Regions from separate parts of the Rhizobium rosettiformans genome, predicted to be linked through region 2. Evidence: predicted binding sites of a transcription regulator. Region 2 holds the regulator's gene; each other region holds the start of a gene.

The links. Region 2 encodes LexA, which represses DNA repair genes until DNA is damaged. Its sites were predicted from a motif close to TGTTCNNNNTGTGTTCNG; they were not measured.
Region 1: D4A92_RS08415 (YifB family Mg chelatase-like AAA ATPase) is a predicted target of LexA. The motif match lies at 3,569-3,586, and genes of this name have one in related genera.
Region 3: D4A92_RS08765 (DNA recombination protein RmuC) is a predicted target of LexA. The motif match lies at 3,522-3,539, and genes of this name have one in related genera.
Region 4: dnaE (DNA polymerase III subunit alpha) is a predicted target of LexA. The motif match lies at 3,333-3,350, and genes of this name have one in related genera.

What each region holds. Positions count from the first base shown of each region.
Region 1 is NZ_CP032405.1:1,757,891-1,763,980, forward strand. Features, by position in the region: gene D4A92_RS08395 (ABC transporter permease subunit) at 1-455, shown strand, start outside; gene ugpE (sn-glycerol-3-phosphate ABC transporter permease UgpE) at 466-1,308, shown strand; gene D4A92_RS08405 (sn-glycerol-3-phosphate import ATP-binding protein UgpC) at 1,323-2,435, shown strand; gene gshB (glutathione synthase) at 2,539-3,486, shown strand; gene D4A92_RS08415 (YifB family Mg chelatase-like AAA ATPase) at 3,680-5,209, shown strand; gene D4A92_RS08420 (sensor histidine kinase) at 5,268-6,090, opposite strand, start outside.
Region 2 is NZ_CP032405.1:3,478,103-3,484,192, forward strand. Features, by position in the region: gene gltA (citrate synthase) at 1-680, opposite strand, end outside; gene D4A92_RS17130 (ComEC/Rec2 family competence protein) at 1,163-3,421, shown strand; gene lexA (transcriptional repressor LexA) at 3,415-4,131, opposite strand; gene D4A92_RS17140 (DUF1003 domain-containing protein) at 4,340-4,888, shown strand; gene D4A92_RS17145 (VOC family protein) at 4,909-5,802, shown strand; gene kdsA (3-deoxy-8-phosphooctulonate synthase) at 5,799-6,090, shown strand, end outside.
Region 3 is NZ_CP032405.1:1,831,217-1,837,306, reverse strand. Features, by position in the region: gene def (peptide deformylase) at 1-76, opposite strand, end outside; gene D4A92_RS08775 (globin-coupled sensor protein) at 148-1,653, opposite strand; gene D4A92_RS08770 (globin-coupled sensor protein) at 1,768-3,276, opposite strand; gene D4A92_RS08765 (DNA recombination protein RmuC) at 3,573-4,796, shown strand; gene D4A92_RS08760 (ribokinase) at 4,850-5,749, shown strand; gene D4A92_RS08755 (methyl-accepting chemotaxis protein) at 5,905-6,090, shown strand, end outside.
Region 4 is NZ_CP032405.1:3,122,062-3,128,151, reverse strand. Features, by position in the region: gene dnaE (DNA polymerase III subunit alpha) at 1-3,098, opposite strand, end outside; gene D4A92_RS15255 (ABC transporter ATP-binding protein) at 3,441-4,130, opposite strand; gene D4A92_RS15250 (lipoprotein-releasing ABC transporter permease subunit) at 4,145-5,452, opposite strand; gene proS (proline--tRNA ligase) at 5,517-6,090, opposite strand, start outside.

The DNA.
Region 1 (6,090 bases), 1.7 Mb from region 2:
GCTGGGACATGAAGGTCGGCCTCAATTATTTCGACACGGCCTTCGCCATGGTAGCGGTCGCCGTCTGGAATCAGATCCCCTACAACTTTATCTTCTTCCTCTCGGGCCTCCAGGGCATTCCGGCCTCGATCCGTGAGGCGGCGGCCATCGACTGCAAGTCCGGCACGCGCCGCTTCTGGACGGTGATCCTGCCGCTGCTTACCCCGACCGCCTTCTTCCTGTTGGTCATCAACATGACCTATTCGCTCTTCGACACCTTCGGCGTCATCGACGTCATCGTGAAGGACAAGGCGGCGAACAACCCGATCACGCTGGTCTACAAGGTCTATCTCGACGGTTTCCGCGGCAATGACCTTGGCTCGTCTTCGGCCCAGTCGGTCATCCTGATGCTGGTCGTCTTGGTGCTGACCATGATCCAGTTCCGCTTCATCGAACGCCGCGTTCACTACGGTTGAGGAGAGCGCCATGTACCGCACCAAATTCTTCGATCACCTGATCCTGATGGCCGGCGTAATTTTCATGCTCGGGCCGCTGGTCGTCGCCTTCACCACCTCGACCCATTCGGCAGCCGAAATCCACACCAATGGCCTGATGCTGTCGATCGGCGATGATTTCACCGAGACCTATGACAGGGTGCTCTTCAAGTCCGGCGGCTTCACCGGCCAGGTGACGGGGCTGACCATGGCGATGAACTCGCTGATCCTTGGGCTTGGCTTCGCCATCGGCAAGATCGTGCTGTCGATGCTCGCGGCCTATGCCATCGTCTATTTCCGCTTTCGCTTTGCGACCCTTGCCTTCTGGTTGATCTTCACCACGCTGCTCCTGCCGCTCGAAGTGCGCATCATGCCAACCTACAAGGTGATGAGCGACCTCTCGCTCCTGAACAGCTATCAGGGCCTGATCCTGCCGCTTCTCGCATCCGCAACCGGCACCTTCTTCTTCCGGCAGTTCTTCAAGTCCGTGCCGGACGAACTCCTGGAGGCAGCCCGCATCGACGGCGCCGGTCCCTTCAAGTTCTTCATCGACGTGCTGGTGCCGCTGTCGCGCACCATGATCGCCGCCGTCTTCATCATCATGTTCGTCTATGGCTGGAACCAGTATCTCTGGCCCATGCTGATGACCACCGACGAGCGCTTCTACACGCTGATGCGCGGCATCAAGCAGATCCTGCAGGTCTGGGTCGGATCGCAGATCCCCGACTACAACGAAGCCTTTGCCATGGCCGTGCTCGCACTGCTGCCACCCGTCATCGTGGTGGTGGTGTTCCAGAGCTGGTTCATCAAGGGCCTCACCGAAACCGACAAGTAAAGGGAGTGCCGACCATGGCGTCCATCGACATCAACGAAGTCTGCAAGATCTACGACAAGGGCGGCGCCAAGGCCGTCGATACCGTCGACATCCAGATCGAGGACGGCGAGTTCATCGTCCTCGTCGGCCCCTCCGGCTGTGGCAAGTCCACGCTTCTGCGTATGGTGGCGGGTCTGGAGGAAATCTCCCAAGGCACGATCTTGATCGGCGACCGGGTGGTCAACGAGGTCGAGCCAGCCGATCGCGACATCGCCATGGTCTTCCAGAACTATGCGCTCTATCCGCACATGACCGTCTACGACAATCTCGCCTACGGCCTGAAGAACCGGGGCACACCGAAAACGGAAATTGCCGAGCGCGTCGCGGAAGCCGCGAAAATGCTGGAGATCGAGAAATATCTCGAGCGCAAGCCGCGCGCACTTTCGGGCGGCCAGCGCCAGCGCGTCGCCATGGGCCGCGCCATTGTCCGCAAGCCGGCCGTCTTCCTCTTCGACGAGCCGCTCTCCAATCTCGACGCCAAGCTGCGCGTCACCATGCGCGGCGAAATCCGCAAGCTGCAGAAGCGGCTGAAGACGACCGCGATCTACGTCACCCATGACCAGCTGGAAGCGATGACGCTTGCCGATCGCTTGGTGGTCCTGAACGGTGGCCGCATCGAGCAGATCGGCACGCCGCTCGAAGTCTACAACCGTCCTGCCTCCACCTTCGTCGCGAGCTTCATCGGCTCCCCGGCCATGAACCTCGTGGATGCCCGCATCGAAGGCGGACAGCTTCACTTCGCGGATGTCGTGCTTCCCGTGGACGGTGCTTGGTCGGACGGTCCGGTCCGTCTTGGAATGCGCGCCGAGGATCTCGTTCTGACGCATGAGAACGATGCGCAGTTTTCGCTGGCAATCGACTATGTCGAGGAACTCGGCGCTCAGCGTCTGGTCCATGGTCTGGTCGCAGGTCAGCCGATGACGGCGGTCGTCGCCTCGCATGTCGAGTTGCGCGAACGTCTTTCGCTGCGCATCTCCCCGTCCAAGCTGCATGTCTTCTCCGCCGATACCGGGCGCCGGCTGAACGCGGGTCTGCCGCCTTCGGATAGGCAGCCGGTCGCGCAGGAGACCGAGCGGGTCTTCGCCTGAGCGTTCCGGGCTTCACCATCGCTTCAGCAAAATTCAAGGTCGGCGGCGTTGCCTTCGCGCGGCGCGCCGCCTAAATCTGCTGGGCAATCGCAGGGGATAGCTCATGGCCAATATCAGAAACGTCGCCGTCCAGATGGATCACGTATCCACGATCAACATCGCGGGCGATAGCACCTTCGCCATGAGCATCGAGGCCCAGAACCGCGGCTACAAGCTCTTCCACTACACGCCTGACCGGCTCTCGATGCGCGATGGTAAGGTTTTCGCAACCGTCGAGCCGATGGAACTGCGCGACGTCAAGGGTGACCACTACACCCTCGGCGCGCTGGAACGCGTCGATCTCTCGACCATGGATGTCATCCTCCTGCGTCAGGATCCGCCATTCGACATGGCCTACATCACTTCGACGCATCTGCTCGAGCGCATCCATCCGAAGACGCTCGTCGTCAACGACCCGGCCTGGGTGCGCAATTCACCCGAGAAGATCTTCGTTACCGAATTCGCCGACCTGATGCCGCCAACGCTCATAAGCAAGGATCCCGCCGAGATCGCCCGGTTCCGGGAAGAGCAGGGCGACATCATTTTGAAGCCGCTTTACGGCAATGGCGGCGCGGGCGTCTTCCACTCGACCCGCGACGACCGCAACTTCTCCTCGCTGATGGAAATGTTCGGCCAGATGTTCCGCGAACCCTTCATCGCGCAAGGCTACCTGCCGGCTGTGCGCAAGGGCGACAAGCGCATCATCCTCGTCGATGGCGAGCCTGTCGGCGCGATCAATCGCGTTCCTGCCGAACACGATGCGCGCTCCAACATGCATGCCGGCGGCAGGCCGGAGCCGACCGAGCTTACCGCGCGCGAGCGGGAAATCTGCGCCCGCATCGGTCCTGCTCTCCGCGAGCGCGGCTTTCTGCTCGTCGGCATCGACGTGATCGGCGACTACATGACCGAAATCAACGTGACGTCGCCCACTGGACTTCGTGAGGTGAAGAAGTTCGGCGGTGCGGATATCGCAGCCCTCCTCTGGGATGCGATCGAACGCAAGCGCGCCTAACCCGCTGAATCCTTTTCGGAAGTTCGGTTGCCGTTCCGGTCGTTCAACCGGATGCAACCCTGCGCCTATCTGCAGGTGCAGATGTTCCGCAAATGTTCTTGCGCTCGATTGCTTCTTATGCGAGATTGTTCCCGTCGTCACACGCAATATGAAGTTGCAGTGATGGCTTCAGATCGATCGGCGAGGGCGGGCAATGGTAGCGCGTGTCAGTACGGTTGCATTCCAGGGCATAGAAGGCGTGCCCGTCGAGGTTCAGGTCATGGTCGCGCCCGGCAAGACGGGCATGCAGATCGTCGGTCTGCCGGATAAGGCCGTGGCCGAGAGCCGCGAACGGGTCCAGGCGGCGCTGCATGCCTCGGGTCTGGCGCTCCCCGCCAAGCGGGTGACGGTCAATCTCGCACCTGCGGATTTGCCCAAGGAAGGATCGCACTTCGATTTGCCAATTGCCCTTGGCCTGATGGCGGCTCTCGGCGCCATCCCGGGGGATGCACTGCAGGGCTTTCTCGTGATCGGCGAACTCAATCTCGACGGCACGATCGCGCCGATCGCGGGGGCTCTGCCTGCGGCGATCAGCGCCAACGCCATGGACAAGGGGCTGATCTGCCCGGCCGACAGCGGCGCCGAGGCCGCCTGGGCCGGCAGCGAGATCGATATTCTCGCCCCGCGCAGCCTGATCGCGCTGGCAAATCATTTCAGGGGCACGCAAGTGCTCTCTCGGCCGGAGCCATCGATCCGGGCGCTTGCGGCCAACCTGCCGGATCTCGCCGACATCAAGGGTCAGGAAAGCGCCAAGCGGGCGCTGGAGGTCGCAGCCGCGGGCGGGCATAATCTGCTCTTCGTCGGCCCGCCAGGCTCGGGCAAGTCGATGCTGGCTGCGCGCCTGCCGTCGATCCTGCCGCCGCTCTCTGCGGCAGAACTGCTCGAAGTCTCTATGATCCATTCGATCGCGGGGCAGCTATCCGGCGGCAAGCTCTCCGATCGCCGACCCTTCCGCACGCCGCATCACTCCGCCACCATGGCGGCTCTTGTCGGCGGCGGGTTGAAGGCCAAACCCGGTGAGGCGTCGCTTGCCCATCACGGCATTCTCTTCCTCGACGAACTACCGGAATTTGCGCCGCCCGTGCTCGATGCACTCCGCCAGCCGCTCGAAACCGGCGAATGTATCATTGCCCGCGCCAACCACCGGGTCTCCTATCCCTCCGACTTTCAGCTGGTGGCGGCCATGAACCCCTGCCGTTGTGGCATGGCGGGCGAGCCTGGCCATGTCTGCGCGCGCGGCATCCGCTGCCAGACCGAGTATCAGGGCCGCATCTCGGGACCCCTGATGGACCGCATCGACATCCGCATCGACGTGCCTGCCGTCTCGGCCACGGATCTGATCCGGCCTCGCGCGGCTGAAAGCAGTGCGGAGGTGGCGAAACGCGTCGCCTCGGCCCGCACCCGTCAGCGGGATCGTTTCGAGCGCCTTGGTCTGCCCTTCAGCACCAATGCCCGTTGCTCGACGGCGCTGATCGAGACGCTGGCCGAGCCGGATGCCTCGGGGCTGCAATTGTTGCGCGATGCTGCGGAGAAATTCCGCTTTTCGGCGCGCGGTTATCACCGGGTGTTGAAGGTGGCGCGGACCCTTGCCGATCTCGATGGGGTGGAAACCCTCGGGCGGATCCATCTGGCCGAGGCGATCTCTTACCGCATCGCCTCCGAACGGCTGGCAGCCGCCGCGTGACCGGCGATCTTTAGGAGGAGGGGTCGAAAGCACGGGTCGGGATAGGAGAAGGCGATAATTAGCCTGGCAACGCCGTCGGGCGAAGCATGTCGACCGGAAGCGTGAGGCGCACCTCAGCTCCGGTCTCCGGATAGGTGATCTCTGTCTGGCCGCGCACGCCAGCGATGACGCGTTTCATCAGGGTGGAGCCGAAACCGCCCGATCCCGGCTGTGGCGCATGGGGCGGTGGACCGCCACTTTCGCGCCAGCGCATGACCAGTTGCTCTGTTCCGTCTTGGGCCATTTCGATGTCCCAGGTCAGGGATACCTGGCCATGGCCAACGCTGAGGGCACCGTATTTTGCCGCATTGGTGCCGAGCTCGTGCAGGATCAGGCTGAGCACGACGACGGTCTGCCCGCCGATCGGGACGCGCGGACCATGCCCGGTAAAGCGGGGAGTTCCGACAATTGCGAAGGGTTCAAGCGCCTGGTCAACCACGACTTGGAGAGAGGCGTCTTCTCCCTGCCGCAAACCACGCAACAGGAGATTCGACCGCCCGAGCGCGGTCAAGCGGTCACGCAGTCGCGCTGCGAGCTCATCGGCGCTTGAGGCATTCTTGAGGGAGAGGCTGATGATCGCATTGATGGTCGCGAAAATGTTCTTCAGTCGGTGGTCCAGCTCCTGGGCCATGACTTCCTGCTGTTCGGCAAGCCGCTGGATTTCTTCCCGCGTCCTGATTTCCTGCCGGTAGGCCCGAGTTACCAGGTAAATCATCGTCAGTTCGGTCGTCACGACGAAGACGTAGAGACCCATGGCAAGCAGAGTGCCCATCGAAAAGTCAAAGCGGCCGGGGCTGATGAAGAAATACCAGGCGGACAGGCCGGAGAGGACGGCGACGAGA
Region 2 (6,090 bases):
TGGAGGATGAAAATGCGGTCCATGGCGCGCGCCAGAACCGGGTTCACCTGGTACTCTTCGCAGGGCACGGCAAAGCACATGCGCAGGAAGTTAGACGCATAATCGAGATCGTTCTTCGGGTAAACGAAGGGCTGGCCGACGTGATACTTGTAGGCCATGGCCGCGATCGTCGGCATCTTGGCGATCATGCGCAGCGAAGCGACCATGCGCTGATGCGGATCGGTGATGTCGGTCGAGTCGTGGTAGAAGGCGGAGAGCGCGCCGACCGTGCCGACCATGACCGCCATCGGATGGGCGTCACGGCGATAGCCGGAGAAGAACTTGCTCATCTGCTCATGCACCATGGTGTGGTGCGTAACGCGATAGTCGAAGTCCTTCTTCTGCGCAGCCGTCGGCAATTCGCCGTAGAGCAGCAGGTAGCAGACCTCGAGGAAGTCGCCCTTTTCAGCAAGCTGTTCGATCGGGTAGCCGCGATGCAGAAGCGTGCCTTCGTCCCCGTCGATATAGGTGATCTTGGACTCGCAGGATGCCGTGGACGTGAAGCCCGGATCGTAGGTGAACGTGCCCGTGTGCTTGTAAAGGGCGCCGATGTCGATGACGTCAGGGCCGATCGTGCCGGCCTTGACGCTCAGGTCGACCGTCTTGTCACCGAGTTTCAAAGAAGCGCTTTTGTCCGTCATGCTGATCCTCCGGAATTGGCGGGAAGGCGTCTTGAAAAAAGCCGCCATCGGTTAAGCGTGTGATGTAGCTATATGATACCGAAGTTAATGCCAAGCTATCCAAAGGGCAAATTGTGCGTCGCGAAAACAGCAACAATCGAACCGAACGGTTCTAATCGTTTGAAGCCCGAATAGGCGGCAAAAACACGATTCGTTGCACGCATTGATTGCTGACGGATTTCGCTTATTCTGTCGGCATATGGGGGCGATCCGGCCGGGTGTGGCTGATGGGAGAAACTGCGGAAATTCAGGGGGAAGGGCGCCTCCGGTCCGGTGATGTACTGGTCCGGCGAGACTTGCCTCGACCACTCGAAAAACGCGCAACACCCGGTTTATCGACGATCGGCCGTGCTGTCGCCGCTCGCGCTGTTTTGCATCGCATTCTCAGGCAGGTTCGACAGGACGTCTCAGACGAAAGTCGGCACGGGCATTTTTTCCTCTTCGTGCCCGTCTGGCTCGGCGCCGGTGCTGCAATCTGGTTTTCCGTTGGCCAACCACCGCCGGCCTTGGTCCTCGGACTGCTCCTTGCTTGCCTGGCTTTCGCGCTTTCGCGGGCGATACGCGACACCGTGGCGCATGTGGTCCTGTGGAGTTTGTGCCTGATCCTTCTCGGCATGCTGATGGCCGAATGGGAGACAAGGCGAGCGTCCACCGTGATCCTTGATCAGCCACTTGTCACCACGGTCACCGGGCTTGTCGAGCGACGGGAGGAGGGGGCGGGCGGTGAATGGCGTTACGTGTTGCGCGTGATCCAGACCGCAGAGCCGAGCATCCGACGGTCGCCGGCACGCGTGTCCCTTCTGGCCCGAAGCAAGCATGTGCCAGCTGCCATCGGCGAGCAATTGAGCGGTCGCGCCCGTCTCTCACCACCTTCAGGTCCGGCTTTGCCGGGATTGAACGACTTTAGCTTCCAAAGCTACTTCGCCGGCATCGGCGCTGTCGGCTTCTTCCTCGGTCCGCCCCAGGCCAAAACCTCCGCTTCATTGGCGGAGAAAGGTCTGTGGGATCGCTTCGACGCGTCCCTGTTCTCGCTCCGGGATCGCATTTCAAGCCGCATTCGCAGCATACTGCCCGGAGATCCCGGCGCCTTCGCTGCTGCGATCATTACCGGCGAACGCAGATCGATGTCGGAAGAGGCGACGGAGGCGCTGCGCGTCTCGGGCCTCGCCCATATCACCGCGATCTCGGGCCTCAACATGGCGCTTGCCGCCGGCATTTTCTTCGTCGGATTGCGAGGGCTTCTGAGCCTCATGCCGACTTTTGCCCACCGTTATCCGGTGAAGAAGATCGCAGCCGCCGGCGCGCTTCTGGCGACGACCGGCTATGTGCTTATATCCGGCTACCAAGTCACCGCGTTGCGGGCCTATCTGATGACGGCGGTCATGCTCGGAGCCGTCCTCTTCGACCGCCCGGCTGTCAGCCTCCACAATCTGGCACTTGCGGCAACCGCGATCCTCGCGGTCCAGCCCTCGACGGTGATGGGGCCTAGTTTCCAGATGTCTTTCGCGGCGACTGCAGCCCTGATTGCCGGTTACGCGGGGTGGCGGGCGCGACCGCGCGCGATCCTGCCTCGTGCCCGCTCGCTTGCCATGCGGATTGCTGCCGGGTTTGCCAAGTTCGTCGGCGGCACCCTGGCGACATCGTTCATCGGCGGGGTCTCGACCGCCGTCTTTGCCATCAGCCATTTTCACCGGCTGTCGACCCATGGACTCGAGGCAAACCTCGCCGCCATGCCGCTGATCTCGCTGGTCGTGATGCCGTCCGGCTTCATTGCCATGCTGCTCATGCCATTTGGCCTCGACGGCCCATTCTTCTGGATCATGGGTAAGGGCCTGGAAATGGTGCTCATTGTCGCTCACACCGTCTCCGGCTGGGGCGGCGGCTACGTCTTCCCGCGTCTGCCATCATGGTTCATGCCCGGCGCAATCGCCGGCATGCTCTTGCTGATGCTCCTCAGAACCCCGATCAGGCATGTCGGCACGGCTCTCATCGTCGCAACGCTCGCTGCTGCCTTCCTTGCTCCACGTTCCCCGGGTGGCGAACTGATGGTCAGCGAGGACGCACGGTTGGTCGCGATTCGGGTGGCAAGTGGCGACACGTCCATCATTGCCATCAACCGAGCCCGCCCGGCAGCCTTCATCTTCGATCAATGGCGGCCGGTGCTCGGTATCGATGAGCCAAGGCATCCGGTCATGCTCGACACGGTACCCCTGCCACCGGCGCCAGACCGGCGTACTGGGCAAACCCTGTCGGAGGAGCAGAGCAAACTGGCAGAGGCTGTATTTGACAGCCTACTCAAGGCCGCCGGCAGAGAACAGTTCACCTGTGTCAAGCAGGCCTGTGCCATCAGACTGGAGAACGGCAACACGCTGCTGACGCTGGAACGCCCGGATCTCATCGGAACAGCCTGCGACCGCGCTGATATCGTCGTTCTGTCGGCGCGCACACGCGTCAAAGCCTGCCGCTCTGGCGCGCTCCTGATTTCGGAGGCGAGCCAGCGCGCAACCGGCTCCCTCGAGATCGCGGGCCTAGCCGCCACCTCGCAAGCCATGACGGTCAGGTCCGCGCTCGACGGACCCTCCAGGCCATGGACGGCGCACCGTCTCTACGACTGGCGAACAGCCTCTTCCGAAAGCACGCATGAATTTGCGGGTCCAACTGGCACTGTCCGACCAAAGCTGGAGACCGATGCTGATCAGTGATAGCGGCGAATGAGGCCCACCAGCTTGCCCTGGATCTTCACGCGATCCGGAGGGAAGATGCGGGTTTCGTATGCCGGATTGGCGGCTTCCAGTGCAATCGATGCACCGCGGCGGCGGAAGCGTTTGAGTGTCGCCTCCTCGTCGTCGACGAGCGCCACGATGATGTCACCGGGATTGGCGTTAGAGGCATTGCGGATGATGACCGTATCGCCGTCAAGAATACCGGCCTCGATCATCGAATCGCCCTTGACCTCAAGTGCATAGTGATCGCCCGCGCCGATCATCTCAGCCGGTACCGTGATGTCATGAGTGTTGTTCTGAATCGCTGAAATCGGCACACCGGCTGCAATCCGGCCCATGACCGGCACGGAGACAGACGAACCGTTGTCCTCGACCGGCGGCTTGGTCAGCGCTGGCGCCGGTGGCGTCTTGCCGAGACTGCCCTCGATCACGCTCGGTGCAAAGCCGCGGCGCGGCTGGATGCTCGGCGAATAGGCTTCCGGAAGCTTGATGACCTCCAAGGCACGCGCCCGGTTCGGCAAGCGTCGGATGAAGCCGCGCTCCTCGAGCGCAGTGATCAGGCGGTGGATCCCGGATTTCGATGCGAGGTCCAGCGCATCCTTCATCTCGTCGAAGGACGGCGGGACACCCGATTCCTTCATCCGTTCATGGATGAAGAGAAGCAGTTCCTGTTGCTTGCGCGTCAGCATATGCGGTGCCCTCGGAGTGAAACAAATACAGAACAGACACTATATGTTCCAGTTGTGTTCCGCAAGGGTATAAATTTTCGTGAAGAGCCGGTGAGAAAATGCGATAGCCGCCTGCAAGGGTATTGAAACCGTCCGATTTTGACGTGCTGCAGTGCTGAGTGCAGATCTGGTCCGGGATCGGGCAAAACCGCCTTCGAGGGTGCTGTATATGTTGAAGGATATTGAGAAACTCGTTCTGGGGAAGTTGTCATCTGATCTTTCGTCAGCAGAGCAAAAGGTGCTGAAGCGGGCGCGGGAGCGCCGCACGGTGTCGACCAATGCCGGCGAGGACTTTTTGGCCCATGCGACCTTCGGTCAGCGGCTCGCAGACGGCATTGCACGGGTCGGCGGCTCCTGGGGATTCATCATCGGCTTCATGCTGTTTTTGGTCGCCTGGGTCATCCTCAACACGGTGATTCTTGCAACAGGTGCGCTCGATCCCTATCCGTTCATCTTCCTGAACTTGATCCTGTCGATGCTTGCCGCCGTCCAGGCGCCGATCATCATGATGAGCCAGAACCGGCAGGCGGAGCGCGATCGCTTCATGGCGGCGAAGGACTACGAGATCAATCTCAAGGCGGAGATCGAAGTCTTGGCCCTGCATCACAAGATCGACGAGCAGGTGTTAAAGGAACTGCGCGAAACCCGCGAGCAGATCGATGCCTTGCGGCAGGCGGTCGAAGGCCTTTCCATTCAGGCGTCCAATTCTCAGAATTGATGCAGAAACCGAGAGCAAACATGTCCAATTCCATTTCCTCACCCCGCGCTATCGATCATCTCGTATTGCCGATCACCGATCTCGAAACCGCCCGCGAGCGGCTCACTCACCTCGGATTCACCGTCGCGGCGGATGCCCGCCACCCTTTCGGCACCGAGAATGCCTGCGTTTTCTTCGCCGATGACACCTATTTGGAGCCGCTGGCCGTCGGTAGTCGGGAAGACTGTCTGGAGGCTGCGCGCACGGGCAATGTCTTTGTCGCTCGCGATCAGGCCTTCCGCTTTCGGCGCGTCGAGGGGCTCTCCGCCATCGTCGTGAAGACGGAAGATGCATTGGCGGACGATGCGGCCTACCGCGAGGACGGGATGAGCGCTGGCTCTGTGCTCGATTTCGCGCGCCAGTTTCGTTTTCCGGATGGCCAAACCGCGGAGGGGGCTTTCCGACTCGCCTTTGCAGCAGATCTCCGTGCGCCCGATTTCTTCGCCTTCGCCTGCCAGCGCATCAACCCGCTTCCGACCGATCGGGATTCCCTGCTTGTGCATGCCAACGGCGCGACAGGGCTCCGGCGCGTAGTGCTGGTCGAAGAGAACCCGAGCGACTTCCAATATCTCCTGGAAACGGTTGTTGATCAGCGGGATGTCACCGCCCATTCCTTCGGGCTCTCGATTCAGACCGCCAACGTCGCCGTCGACGTGCTGACACCGGAGGGTTTCCGGCTCCACTTCGGCCAGGAATTGCTGGTCTCGGAAAGGGGGCTCGTCGGGGCGGCCGTGGTTATTGCGGTTGATGATCTCGGCGTGACAGAAGCCTGCCTCGCTGCTAAGGGCGTCAGCTATCAAAAAACGGGCGCGCGCCTCGTCGTCGCGCCGGAAAAGGGGCAGGGGGTGACCTTTGCCTTCGAGGAGTTGAAATGAGCGTTTCTCCCAATTCGGAAGTCGTCGTCGGCGAAGGTCCGGCTAAGGCCGTCTTTTCCCAGAAAGGCCGTTTTGCCCTGATTGCCGGTCCCTGCCAGATGGAAAGCCGCGACCATGCCTTCATGATTGCCGGCCAGCTCGTCGAGCTTTGCCGCGAACTCGGCCTCGGCCTCGTCTACAAGTCGTCCTTCGACAAGGCGAACCGGACCTCGCTGTCCGCCGAGCGCGGCATTGGCCTGGAAACGGCGATGGAAGTCTTCGCGGACATCAAGAAGGAATTCGGCGTAC
Region 3 (6,090 bases), 1.6 Mb from region 2:
CATCGACGCGCTCGATGGGCGCGGATACCTGACGCAGCAGGGGATCGGGCAGGATGATGAGAGGCTTGATGGTCATGGCCTCCCTTAGCGCAACTTCCCCACGGAGGAAACGGAAAAAACGCGTGGCTCTTCCCGTTTGACAACCGGTCAGGCGGCTCGACGGCCGCCGACCTGGCGCGCCTCGGGCATGGTGCCGTCGCCACGGGTTCGGATCTGCGACAACTGCTCGACCAGACCAGCGACCTCGGTCCGCAGGCGGCGCGTCTCGTCCGACGTGCGCTCGACCATGTCGCTGTTCTCATGGGTGAGCAGGTCCATGTTGCGGGTCGCCTGGTTCACTTCATTGAGACCGATCGCCTGATCCTTGGCGGCGGTCGCGATGTCGGAGACGAAGGTGTCGATCGCATCGATGCGCGTGATGATGTCGGTCAGGGCTTCCCCGGTGCCGGTGACAAGACCGACACCTTCCTTCACCTGGGCGGAGCTCTGGGAAATCAGCTGCTTGATTTCCTTCGCCGCATCGGCTGAGCGCTGGGCAAGCTGGCGGACTTCCTGGGCGACCACGGCAAAGCCCTTGCCGGCATCGCCAGCGCGGGCTGCCTCGACGCCGGCGTTAAGCGCGAGCAGATTGGTCTGGAAGGCAATTTCATCGATCACGCCGATGATCTTGGAGATCTCGGTCGAGGACTTCTCGATCGCATCCATGGCGGAGACCGCTTTCGACACAACCGTGCCTGACGTCTTCGCCTGCTGCTGCGTATCGCGGACTTCCTGCGAGGCGCGCTCGGCATTGGCGGCCGTCTGGCTGACGCTGACGGACAGTTGCTGCAGGGCGGTGGAGCTTTCCTGCACGCCACTTGCCTGACGGGTGGTGCGGCTGGCAAGTTCATCCGACGCATGAGCGATCGCGTCCGTACCGGTCAGGATACCTTCCGAGGCGCGGCGGATCGCGGCAAAGGAGACGTTCAGGCGATCGACCGTGTCGTTGTAGTACCCTGCCATCTCCTTGAAGTTCTCAGGCAGGTCGGTGGTCATGCGAGCTTCGAAGTCACCCTGGGCCAGCGATTCCAGGCCACGACGCAGATGCTCCATGGCAATCGCCTGATCGGCCTCGAAACGGGCACGCTCTTCCTCGAGCGCCCGGCGCCGGCTTTCCAGCTCTTCCAGGTAGACGGAAATCGAATAGTCCATGTCGAGCATGGCGGCCTTCACCACGGCGCGCATCTTGTCGGCGAGCGAGGCGGCATGCTGTTTGCCGAACGGGAAAGGCCAGTGCTTGACCAGGATGCCGGCCAGAAGTTCGCCGACCAGCATGGAGTAGCCACCGATATACCAGCGCGGCTCGAGCCCGATACGGGCATGGGCCTTGCCGACCGCCGTGACCCCGCGCACGTAGTTTTCATCGAAGTTGCCGCTCGCGACCTTGTCCCAATGACCGATCTGGGCGCTCTTTGCGCCATTCATATGGGCGCCATCGCGGAAATGTGCGGCGGTCTTTCCGGTCTTCGAAATCTTGGCGTAGAACTTGTCGAGTGCCCCGCCCAGGACATCCTTGATCGTGGGGCGAAGCTCGGCGAGCGTACCGCGCGTCTTCTGATCGATTTCCAGGAATTCAAGACGTTCGGTGAGGTCGTTCTGAGTGTTCGAGGTCATGATGCGATGAGGGACTTTCGATTTGACTGCTATCAACCAGAACTGCCACGGTTTGCTGAATAGTTTCTAAACGGTAGCGCGCATTCCGCGCTACCGTGAGGGGCAGAGTCCGGTTTAAGAGGCCATGCGGTAGTTGCTGCCATGGTTCGAGGTCTGCGTGCGGCTGCCGCTCGTCTTGAAACCTTGCAGCGCCTGAACGAGGCGCCCTGCCTCTTCCATCAGCGTCGCGGTCTGGGCCGAGCTTTCCTCGACCATAGTGGCGTTGCGCTGGGTGATCTGATCCATCGACTGTACCGACGTGTTGACCTCGCGCAGGCCGCCGGACTGGTCAGCTGCAGCAAGCGCGATCTTGCCGACGATGTCGTTGATCTCGCCGATGCGGACGATGATCTTGCCAAGCGCGTCGCCAGCATTGTTGACGAGGCCGACACCGGCTTCGACCTGTGTCGAGCTCTGCGAGATCAGGTTTTTGATCTCGCGGGCGGCGTTGGCGCAACGCTGCGCAAGCTCACGAACTTCCTGCGCGACGACCGCGAAGCCACGCCCGGCCTCACCTGCACGGGCAGCCTCGACGCCGGCGTTCAGCGCCAGAAGGTTGGTCTGGAAGGCAATCTCGTCGATGACGCCGATGATCTTGGAGATCTCGTCGGAGGATTTCTCGATGGCCCCCATGGCGGTGACGGCGCGGGAGACAACCTCTTCGGAGACGCGGGCTTCCGTCAAGGCGGCGCCGACAACCGTGGCAGCTTCCTTCGCGCCATCGGCGGTCAGGGTGACATTCTGGGTCAGCTCGTGCAGCGCGGCAGTGCTTTCCTCAAGACCTGCCGCCTGCTGCTCGGTGCGCTGGGCGAGATCATCGGTGGCATCGGAAATCGCAGTCGTCGACTTGAAGATTTCGTCGGCAGAATGACGTACGGTCGTGATCGTCGCGCGCAGGGCATCGACCGACGCATTGTAGTCCTCGGCCATCTGCGCGAAATTGGCCGGCAGATCGTTCGGCAGGCGAGCTTCAAGATCGCCGGCAGACAGCTTGCCGAGTGCGCCGCGCAGGGCTGCGAGCGCCGTTGCCTGCTCGGCTTCCGCCTTCAGCCGGGCGTCTTCCGCAGCCTGACGCTGCTCGGCCAGGATCGCCAGATAGACGGAGATGGAATAGTCCATGTCGAGCAAGGCAGCCTTGACGACAACGGAGATCTCTTCGGCGAGCTGCTCGGAATTGCGCCGACCGAAACGGCTCGGCCAACGTTCGCGAACGACCGCATGCACGAGCTGCTCGAGAACGAGCGCATAACCGCCGATATACCAGCGCGGCTCCAGGCCGATGCGGGCATGGGCCTTGCCGACCTTGGTGACACCCTCGACGTAGCTGTCCGTATAGTCTGCGGTGCCGACGATGCCCCAGTGTTCTTCCTGGCGCTTCTTGGCGCCCTTGATGTGATCATCGTTGCGGAAGAAAGCGGCGGTCTCTGGAACCTTGCGGATCTTGTCGTAGAAGATTTCGAGCGCACCGCCGATATTCTTGCGGATCAGCGGCCCCAGTCTTCGCAGAGTATCCCTGCCCTTGTCGTCCAATCCCAGGAAGCGAAGACGGTTCTTCAGATCTGCATTTTCGGTTTGCGACGCCATGGCCGGTACTTCACTCTTCTGGTTCACAAAAATATCAGCGAATGCTGATAAGCGACCTTCAGGGAATTCTAAAATGGTAAATGTTCAGTTGTCGGGGGAGAGCATATTTTTGCCTTCGCGAGCGCATCGCGGTCGCACTGAACGAAAAACGTCCAGATTTCCGGGGAAGGATTGATTATCGTCACATACTGAAGGCGCGTATTTTTTCGCTATAGCAACCTGTGACTTCCCGGCAGGGAAACGTACGTTCACTCTTTGATCTGTTTTCGCGGTCCGAATCAGCTATCATGACGCGCATGACCCTTCTCGACATTCCGGCAGTGACCATTGGCTCAGTCACTCTTCAGCCCGCGTTCCTCATCGGCCTCGCGGCTGCTCTGTTTTTCCTGCCCGTTGTCGTGATGGTCATCGCTTCGATGCGGGCCGCACGTCTGCGCGCCGAATTGCGCGAGGAGACGGCACGGCGGGACGAAGCTGCGGAAGCGCGGCTTGCAGAACTGCTGAAAGCCCAGGCCGAAATGCAGGGGCGGCTTGCAACCATGGCCGAGGTCTTCGGCAGCCGCCAGGCCGAGCTCAATCAGTCGATCAGCCAACGGCTTGACGGCATGACGCATCGGCTGGGCACGACGATCACCGAGCAGACAAAGTCGACGCATGACAACCTGCGCACGCTGCAGGAGCGACTGGCGGTGATCGATGCCGCGCAGAACAACATCCAGTCGCTTGCCAAGGATGTCGTCGGCCTTCAGGCGATCCTGTCCAACAAGCAGACGCGCGGCGCCTTCGGGCAATCGCGGATGGAGACGATTGTCGCCGACGGCTTGCCGATGGGCGCCTACGCGTTCCAGACGACGCTGTCGAATGGGTCGCGCCCCGACTGCACCATCCGGATGCCGAACAATTCGCCGCCACTGGTGGTGGATGCGAAGTTCCCCCTCGAAGCCTGGAACGTGATCCGGGAGACGGAAAATCCGGAGCAGAAGAAAGCAGCGTCGCAGCAGTTCCGCCGGGATATGGAGGTGCATATCCGCGACATCTCGGAGAAGTACCTGATCCCCGGCGAGACCCAGGACATGGCCTTCCTGTTCGTGCCGTCGGAATCGATCTTTGCTGAGATCCACGAGAACTTCGAAGGCGTGGTGCAGAAAGCGCACCGGCAGAAGGTGGTAATTGTTTCGCCATCGCTGCTGATGCTCTCCATTCAGGTAATTCAGGCCGTGCTGAAGGACCAGCGCATGCGCGAGCAGGCGCACCTGATCCAGGGCGAAGTCATCCGCCTGATGGAGGACCTTGGACGCCTGGATGACCGGACGCGAAAGCTTCAAAGCCACTTCCTCGCGGCCCAGAAGGATGTCGAAATGATCATCACCTCCTCGGACAAGCTGGCAAAACGCGGCGCCAAGATCGAAGCCATGGAATTCGAAACACCCGGCGGACGAGAGGATGGCGACGATGCGCCCAGCCGCGCCGTCGAGAGCCGCACGGGTCTCCTCAAGCTCAGGGTTGTTGACGACGACTGAGACCCGGTCCAAAAGAGCGCGACAGCCTAGAGCATTCAGGGAGGCCCGCGCTCATGATCACCGTCTTCGGCTCCATTAACATGGACCTCGTCGCCACCACGCCAAGGCTGCCGAAGCCGGGCGAAACGGTCGCCGGAACGGGATTTGCGACAGCTGCGGGTGGCAAGGGTGCGAACCAAGCGCTGGCGGCCCGGCGTGCCGGGGCTGAGGTGCGCATGGTCGGTGCCGTTGGGCGCGACGAGTTCGCGGGCCCGGCGCTTGATCTTCTCGACAAGGCCGGGACTGATCTCTTGGGTGTGGCCCGCGTCGACGGTCCGACCGGCACCGCGCTCATCCTGGTGGGTGGCGACGGCGAGAACATGATTGCCGTCGTGCCCGCCGCCAATGGTACCGTCAGCGCCGCGCAGGCCGAGAGCGCGGTCGAGGGCATGCAGGATGGCGATATTCTGATGTTGCAACAGGAGGTGCCGGCAGGCTCGGTCAAGGCGGCACTTGAGAGCGCGAAAGCCCGAGGCGTCCGCACGGTGCTCAACATCGCACCCCTCATCCCGGAGACAGAAGCTCTGGCGGCGCTTGCCGATATCGTCATCGCCAACGAGACCGAATTCGAACGACTGGTCGGTCGTGACAACGTGACGGGCGAAGAACGGGAGCAGATCCTCCTCGACATGCATGGCAAGACCGGTCAGATCCTGATCGTCACCCTCGGCGCCGAGGGCGTGATCGCTGCCGAAGGTGGCACTCTGCACCGGACCAAGGGCCTGAAGATCGTGCCGGTCGATACGGTCGGCGCCGGCGACACCTTCTGCGGCTATTTTGCCGCAAGCCTCGACGCAGGCCTTGCTTTCGGCGACGCACTGCGCCGCGCGGCCGTCGCCGGGTCGCTTGCCTGCCTCAAACCCGGCGCCCAGCCGGCAATCCCGGACGCGGGCGAGGTTGCCGCCGCGCTTTGAGTATTCGCGGGGCGGGCACAAGTCTGATTTATTCAACTTTAAACAATGGAACATAGCATCGGTCGCGATCGGGGTATGCGAAAGCATGCCCGGCCGCGCCATGAGGGTGTGGAACGAATGTCCCTGCGTCCTGATCCTCAGTTTTCGAGGCTTCCATGTTCGCCTTTTTTACCCGTTCGATCGCCGCCAAGCTCCTGGTCGTCACCGGCGTCGCCATCGGACTTGTGCTTTTCCTTTCCAATCTCGTTCTGATTTCGCAGACCCGCGACCGTGTTCATGCGCTGACCATGGAACAGGCGGATGCAGAGGCGAAATCGATCGCCCGTGAAGTGGCCGGCGAT
Region 4 (6,090 bases), 360 kb from region 2:
ATGATGCCCATCTTGTTGCCGGTGCGGGTCTTGCGCTCCTGGCGCGAGATGACGGTGCCGGCGAGGCGGCCGGCGGAGGCGCCCTGCTTTACGGCCACCGAGAAATCCGCGAAATTCTGGACGCGCAGCTTGTCGAGCAAGTCTCGGTAAGCGTCGAGCGGGTGGGCAGACAGGTAGAAGCCGAGCACCTGGAATTCACGCATCAGCTTTTCGGAGGAAAGCCAGGGCGTATATGGGGCAAAAGCGATCCGCTCAGGGCCGCTTGCACCGCCGGAGCCGAACATGTCGGACTGGCCGCTGACGGCATTTTCCTGGGCGCGCTGGGCATAACCCATGATGCGATCGATGCTGCCGACGAGTTCCGCACGGTCGCGACCGAAGCAGTCGAAGGCGCCGGCGGCAATCAGGCTTTCGAAAACACGGCGATTGATCTGCTTCGGGTCGATCCTGAGGCAGAAATCCTCCATGCTGTCGAAGGGCTTGTCGCCGCGCACCTCGACGATGTGATCGACGGCGCCTTCGCCGACACCCTTGAGGGCGGCGAGCGCATAGTAGATGCGGTTCGGCCCGGTCTGGAAGTGACGGTAGGAGGTCTGGACAGAAGGCGGCACGACTTCGATGCCGAGGCGGCCGGCATCCTGACGAAAGTCGACCAGCTTTTCGGTGTTCGACATATCGAGCGTCATCGATGCGGCGAGGAACTCGACCGGATAATGCGCCTTCATATAGGCCGTCTGATAGGAGACGATGGCGTAGGCTGCAGCGTGCGACTTATTGAAGCCGTAGTTGGCGAATTTGGCCAGCAGCTCGAAGATGTTGTTGGCCTGCGGCTTCGAGACACCGTTCTTCATTGCGCCATCGACGAAACGGACCGACTGCTGGTCCATTTCCGCCTTGATCTTCTTACCCATGGCGCGGCGCAGAAGGTCTGCTTCGCCGAGCGAATAACCCGACAGGACCTGCGCGATCTGCATGACCTGTTCCTGGTAAACGATAACGCCCTGGGTTTCCTTCAGCAGGTAGTCGATCTTCGGATGGATCGAGGCGATCTCCTCCTCGCCATGCTTGCGGGCATTGTAGACGGGGATGTTTTCCATCGGGCCCGGGCGATAGAGGGCCACGAGCGCGATGATGTCCTCGATGCAGTCGGGGCGCATGCCGATCAGGGCCTTGCGCATGCCGGCACTTTCCACCTGGAACACGCCGACCGTTTCACCGCGCGAGAGCATCTCGTAGGTCAAGGTGTCATCCAGCGGGATGGCGGCGAGGTCGACCTTGATACCGCGCTGCTCCTCGACGAAGTCGACGGCCGTCTTCAGCACCGTCAGCGTCTTCAGGCCGAGGAAGTCGAACTTCACGAGGCCGGCCTGTTCGACCCATTTCATGTTGAATTGGGTGACCGGCATGTCGGAGCGTGGATCGCGATACATCGGCACCAGCTTCGACAGCGGGCGGTCACCGATGACGATACCGGCGGCATGCGTCGAGGCGTGGCGGTAAAGGCCTTCGATTTTCTGGGCGATCTCCAGCAGGCGCGCAACGACAGGCTCTTCTTCAGCGGCCTCCTGGAGCTTGGGCTCCTCCTCGATCGCCTTGGAGAGCGGCGTCGGATTGGCCGGATTGTTCGGGACCAGCTTGCAGATCTTGTCGACCTGGCCATAGGGCATTTCGAGCACGCGGCCGACGTCGCGGAGCGCTGCACGCGCCTGCAGCGATCCGAAGGTGATGATCTGGCCCACCTGCTCGCGACCATATTTGCGCTGCACGTAGCGAATGACTTCTTCGCGGCGCTCCTGGCAAAAGTCGATGTCGAAGTCGGGCATCGAGACGCGTTCCGGATTGAGGAAGCGTTCGAAGAGCAGCGAGAAGCGCAAGGGATCGACGTCGGTGATGGTCAGCGCATAGGCAACGAGCGAGCCCGCACCCGAACCACGGCCCGGGCCGACCGGGATGTCATGCTGCTTTGCCCATTTGATGAAGTCCGAAACGATCAGGAAGTAGCCTGGAAACTTCATGCGTTCGATGACCGAAAGCTCGAACTCCAGCCGGTCGCGGTATTCCTTTTCCTCATAGCCCGGCGCCATGCCGAGGGCTGCCAGACGCTGGTCAAGACCCTCGACCGCCTGGCGGCGCAGTTCGAGTGCTTCTTCCCGTTCGGCTTCCTCCGGATCATCGCTGCCACCGGTGAAGCGCGGCAGGATGGGCTTTCGGGTATCGAGCACGAAAGAGCAGCGGCGGGCGATCTCGACGGAATTCTGAAGCGCCTCCGGCAGGTCGGCGAAGAGCTTCATCATGTCCGCCCGGCTCTTCAGATAGTGGTCCGGGGTCAGGCGGAAGCGGTCGTCGTTCGATACGATGGCATTGTGGGCCACAGCCATCAGCGCATCATGGGCATCGTAGTCGTCGCGGGCCGGGAAAAAGGCCTCGTTGGTCGCGACCAGCGGCAGGTCATGCTCATAGGCGAGCTGGACCATGCGCCGCTCATGCGTACGATCATACTCACCATGCCGCTGCAATTCGACATAGAGGCGGTCGCCGAACAGACGCTTCAAGGCAAGCAGACGGCTCTCGGCCTGGGCCTTGTGACCATCTTTGAGCATACGATCGATTGGCCCGCCACCGGCGCCCGTCAACAGGATCAGGCCTTCGGTGCCGCTCTCTTCGAGCCAGGAGAGCTTTACATGGGTCGGCTGACCCGCGTCGCCGCCGAGATAGGCGCGGCTGACGAGATCGACGAGGCGCTCATAGCCTTCGGCATCCGATGCCAGAACGACGACGGCCGGCAGATCGGGCATATGACCGTTGCCGCCACGCTTCTCGCCGGTCGAATCCTCCATGTCGATCGACAACTGGCAGCCGATGATCGGTTGGATGCCATCACCGAGCGCCTTTTGCGAAAACTCGAGCGCGACGAAGAGATTGTTGGTGTCGGTGATCGCGATCGCCGGCTGGTCGTCGGCGACAGCCTTGCCGAGGATCTTCTTCAGCGGCAGCGCGCCCTCGAGCAGCGAATAAGCGGAATGCACGCGCAGATGCACGAAACCCGGACCGTCACCCACTCCACCGGACGCCTTTCTGTCGACGCTGTCCTCGCCCATACCGCTTCATTCCTTGATTTCTGAATCGGTCGGGATTTTCGGCTTTCAGGCTCACGAAGTCCAGAAGTAAGTCGGGCGGCAAGGCCTTGGTCACCAGCTTTGCCGCCCCAAAATGTCAGAGCGCCATCATCAGCAAAGCCATGCTGGATACGAAAACCGCCATCGAGGCAAATGCAGCAACGTCACGAAGAATTTCGGTCATTTCTGTCTCCTTGTCCCTTTATGTTTTTATTTTGTTCTTCTCTTGTTCCAATGTCAACCCAAAAAAACCGCAGCCTCGGTGGAACAAATTCCACAGAGGCGCAGGGACATCAGGAAAAAGGAGAAGAAAGCGGGCTGAGATCAGACGACGAGTTCGACGACCTTGCCGTCGACCAAGGTAACGCAGCGGTCCATCCGGCGGGCAATGTCGTGATTGTGGGTCGCGATCATGGCCGAGAGACCGGACTGACGGACCAGCGCTTCGAGCGCCGAGAAGACATAGCTTGCCGTTTCGGGATCGAGGTTGCCGGTCGGTTCGTCGGCAAGCAGCACCAGAGGGGCGTTGGCGACTGCGCGGGCAATCGCCACGCGCTGCTGTTCGCCGCCGGAGAGTTCGGCCGGGCGGTGATCGGCGCGATGACCGACACGCATGTAATCCAGAAGTTGCTTGGCGCGTTCGGCCGCCTCTGGCTTGGTGAGTCCGGCGATCAGCTGCGGCATCATCACGTTTTCCAGCGCGGAGAATTCCGGCAGCAGATGATGGAACTGGTAGACGAAGCCGATCGACTTGCGGCGAATGGCCGTTCGCTGCTCGTCGCCCAGTTCCTGGCAGGCAACGCCGCCAACGGTCACTTCGCCGCCGTCGGGATGCTCCAGAAGCCCGGCAACATGCAGAAGCGTCGACTTGCCCGTACCCGAAGGGGCGACCAGCGCCACGGTCTCGCCGGTGCGCAAGGTGAAGTCCGCACCTTTCAGGATCGAGAGTACGGTTTCGCCCTGGCCATAGTGGCGATCGATGCCGGCAAGCGAGAGAACCACGTCTTTTGCCATTGATTTCGGCATCCTCATTCGTAACGCAGAGCCTGGACGGGATCCAGGCGCGAGGCCCGCCAGGCCGGGAAGATGGTGGCCATAAAGGACAGGCTGAGCGCCATGATGATAACCGATACGGTCTCACTGGCGTTCATGTCCGCGGGAAGCTGGCTCAGGAAATAGAGTTCGGGATCGAAGATCATCGTTCCGGAGACCCAGGAGAAGAACTGGCGGATGCTTTCGATGTTCAGGCAGACGATCACGCCGAGCACGACACCTGCCAGAGTTCCTGCCGTGCCGATCGCAGCACCCGTCATGAAGAAGATGCGCATGATCGCGCCCGATGTCGCGCCCATGGTGCGCAGGATGGCAATGTCGCTTGCCTTGTCCTTCACCAGCATGATCAGACCGGAAATGATGTTCAGCGCCGCGACAAGCACGATCAGCGTCAGGATCATGAACATGACGTTGCGCTCGACCTGGAGCGCCGAGAAGAAGGTCTGGTTGCGCTGGCGCCAGTCGGTCAGGAAAATCTGGCGGCCAGCGGCTTCCTCTATCAACGGACGCAGCTCGTCCACGGCATCCGGATTGGAGATGAAGAGCTCGATCGACTGAACAATGCCTTCGACATTGAAATAGATCTGCGATTCTTCGAGCGGCATGTAGATGATCGAGGCGTCATATTCCGACATGCCGATTTCGAAGATGGCCGAGACCGGATAGGACTTCACCCGCGGATTGACGCCAAGCGGCGTCACATCGCCTTCGGGAGAGACCAGAGTGATCGTGTCTCCCGCCGAAAGCCCCAGCTGGGCCGCCATGCGCGAGCCAATGAGAACGCCCTCGCCGGTTGCAAAACCAACCAGGTCGCCGGAGCGGATATTGGATGAAACGACCGACAGCTTCGTCAGATCATCGGGGCGAATGCCGCGCACCAGGGCGCCTGTGCCGGCACCCTCACGACCCGAAGCGAGCGTCTGCCCCTCCACCAGCGGCAGTGCCATGGTGACGCCCGGAACGGCGGCGAAACGCTCGGCCAAGCCTGCATAGTCACTCAGCGGCTGGTCAACGGCCTGGACCACCATGTGGCCATTGATGCCGAGAATGCGCGAGACGAGTTCGGTGCGGAAGCCGTTCATCACGGCCATGACGATGATCAGCGTCGCTACGCCGAGCATGATGCCGATGAAGGAGAAGCCGGCAATGACGGAAATGAAGGCTTCCTTGCGCCGGGCACGCAGATAGCGCCAGGCCACCATGCGTTCAAAGCAGGAAAAGGCGCGCGCAGATGCGGCCTTGTCCGTGTCCACCGTCTCTTTGCCAACGGCCGTCGTCGCCATGGTTTCTCCTTGCCTCGGGATCAAGTCTCAAGACCCGACCTTGGTTCGGCGTAAGGCTTTTGCCTTAGGCCGTCAGCTTGTTGATCGCCGCTTCGATCGTCAGCGTCTCACGCGCACCGGTCTTGCGGTCCTTGAGCTCGACTTCACCGGCAGCGACGGCACGCGGGCCCGCGATGACCTGGACCGGCACGCCGATCAGATCGGCGGTGGCGAACTTCGTGCCGGCACGATCGTCGGTATCATCGTAGAGCACGTCCTTGCCGGCATTCTGCAGCGCGACATAGAGGCGATCGCAGGTCGTGTCGCAGGCCTCGTCACCCGGCTTCATGTTGATGACAACGGCATCGAAGGGCGCGACCGAAGCCGGCCAGATGATTCCGTTCTCGTCATGCGAGGCTTCGATGATGGCCGGAACAAGGCGCGTCGGGCCGATACCGTAGGAACCCATGTGGACAAGATGCTCCTTGCCGTCCGGCCCTTGCACCTTGGCGCCCATCGGCTCGGAATATTTGGTGCCGAAATAGAAGATGTGGCCGACCTCGATACCGCGCGCGGAGAGGCGGTCGCCTTCCGGGATCGTGCCGAAAGCCGCTTCGTCATGCATTTCCGACGTCGCAGCGTAAACCGAGGTCCATTTG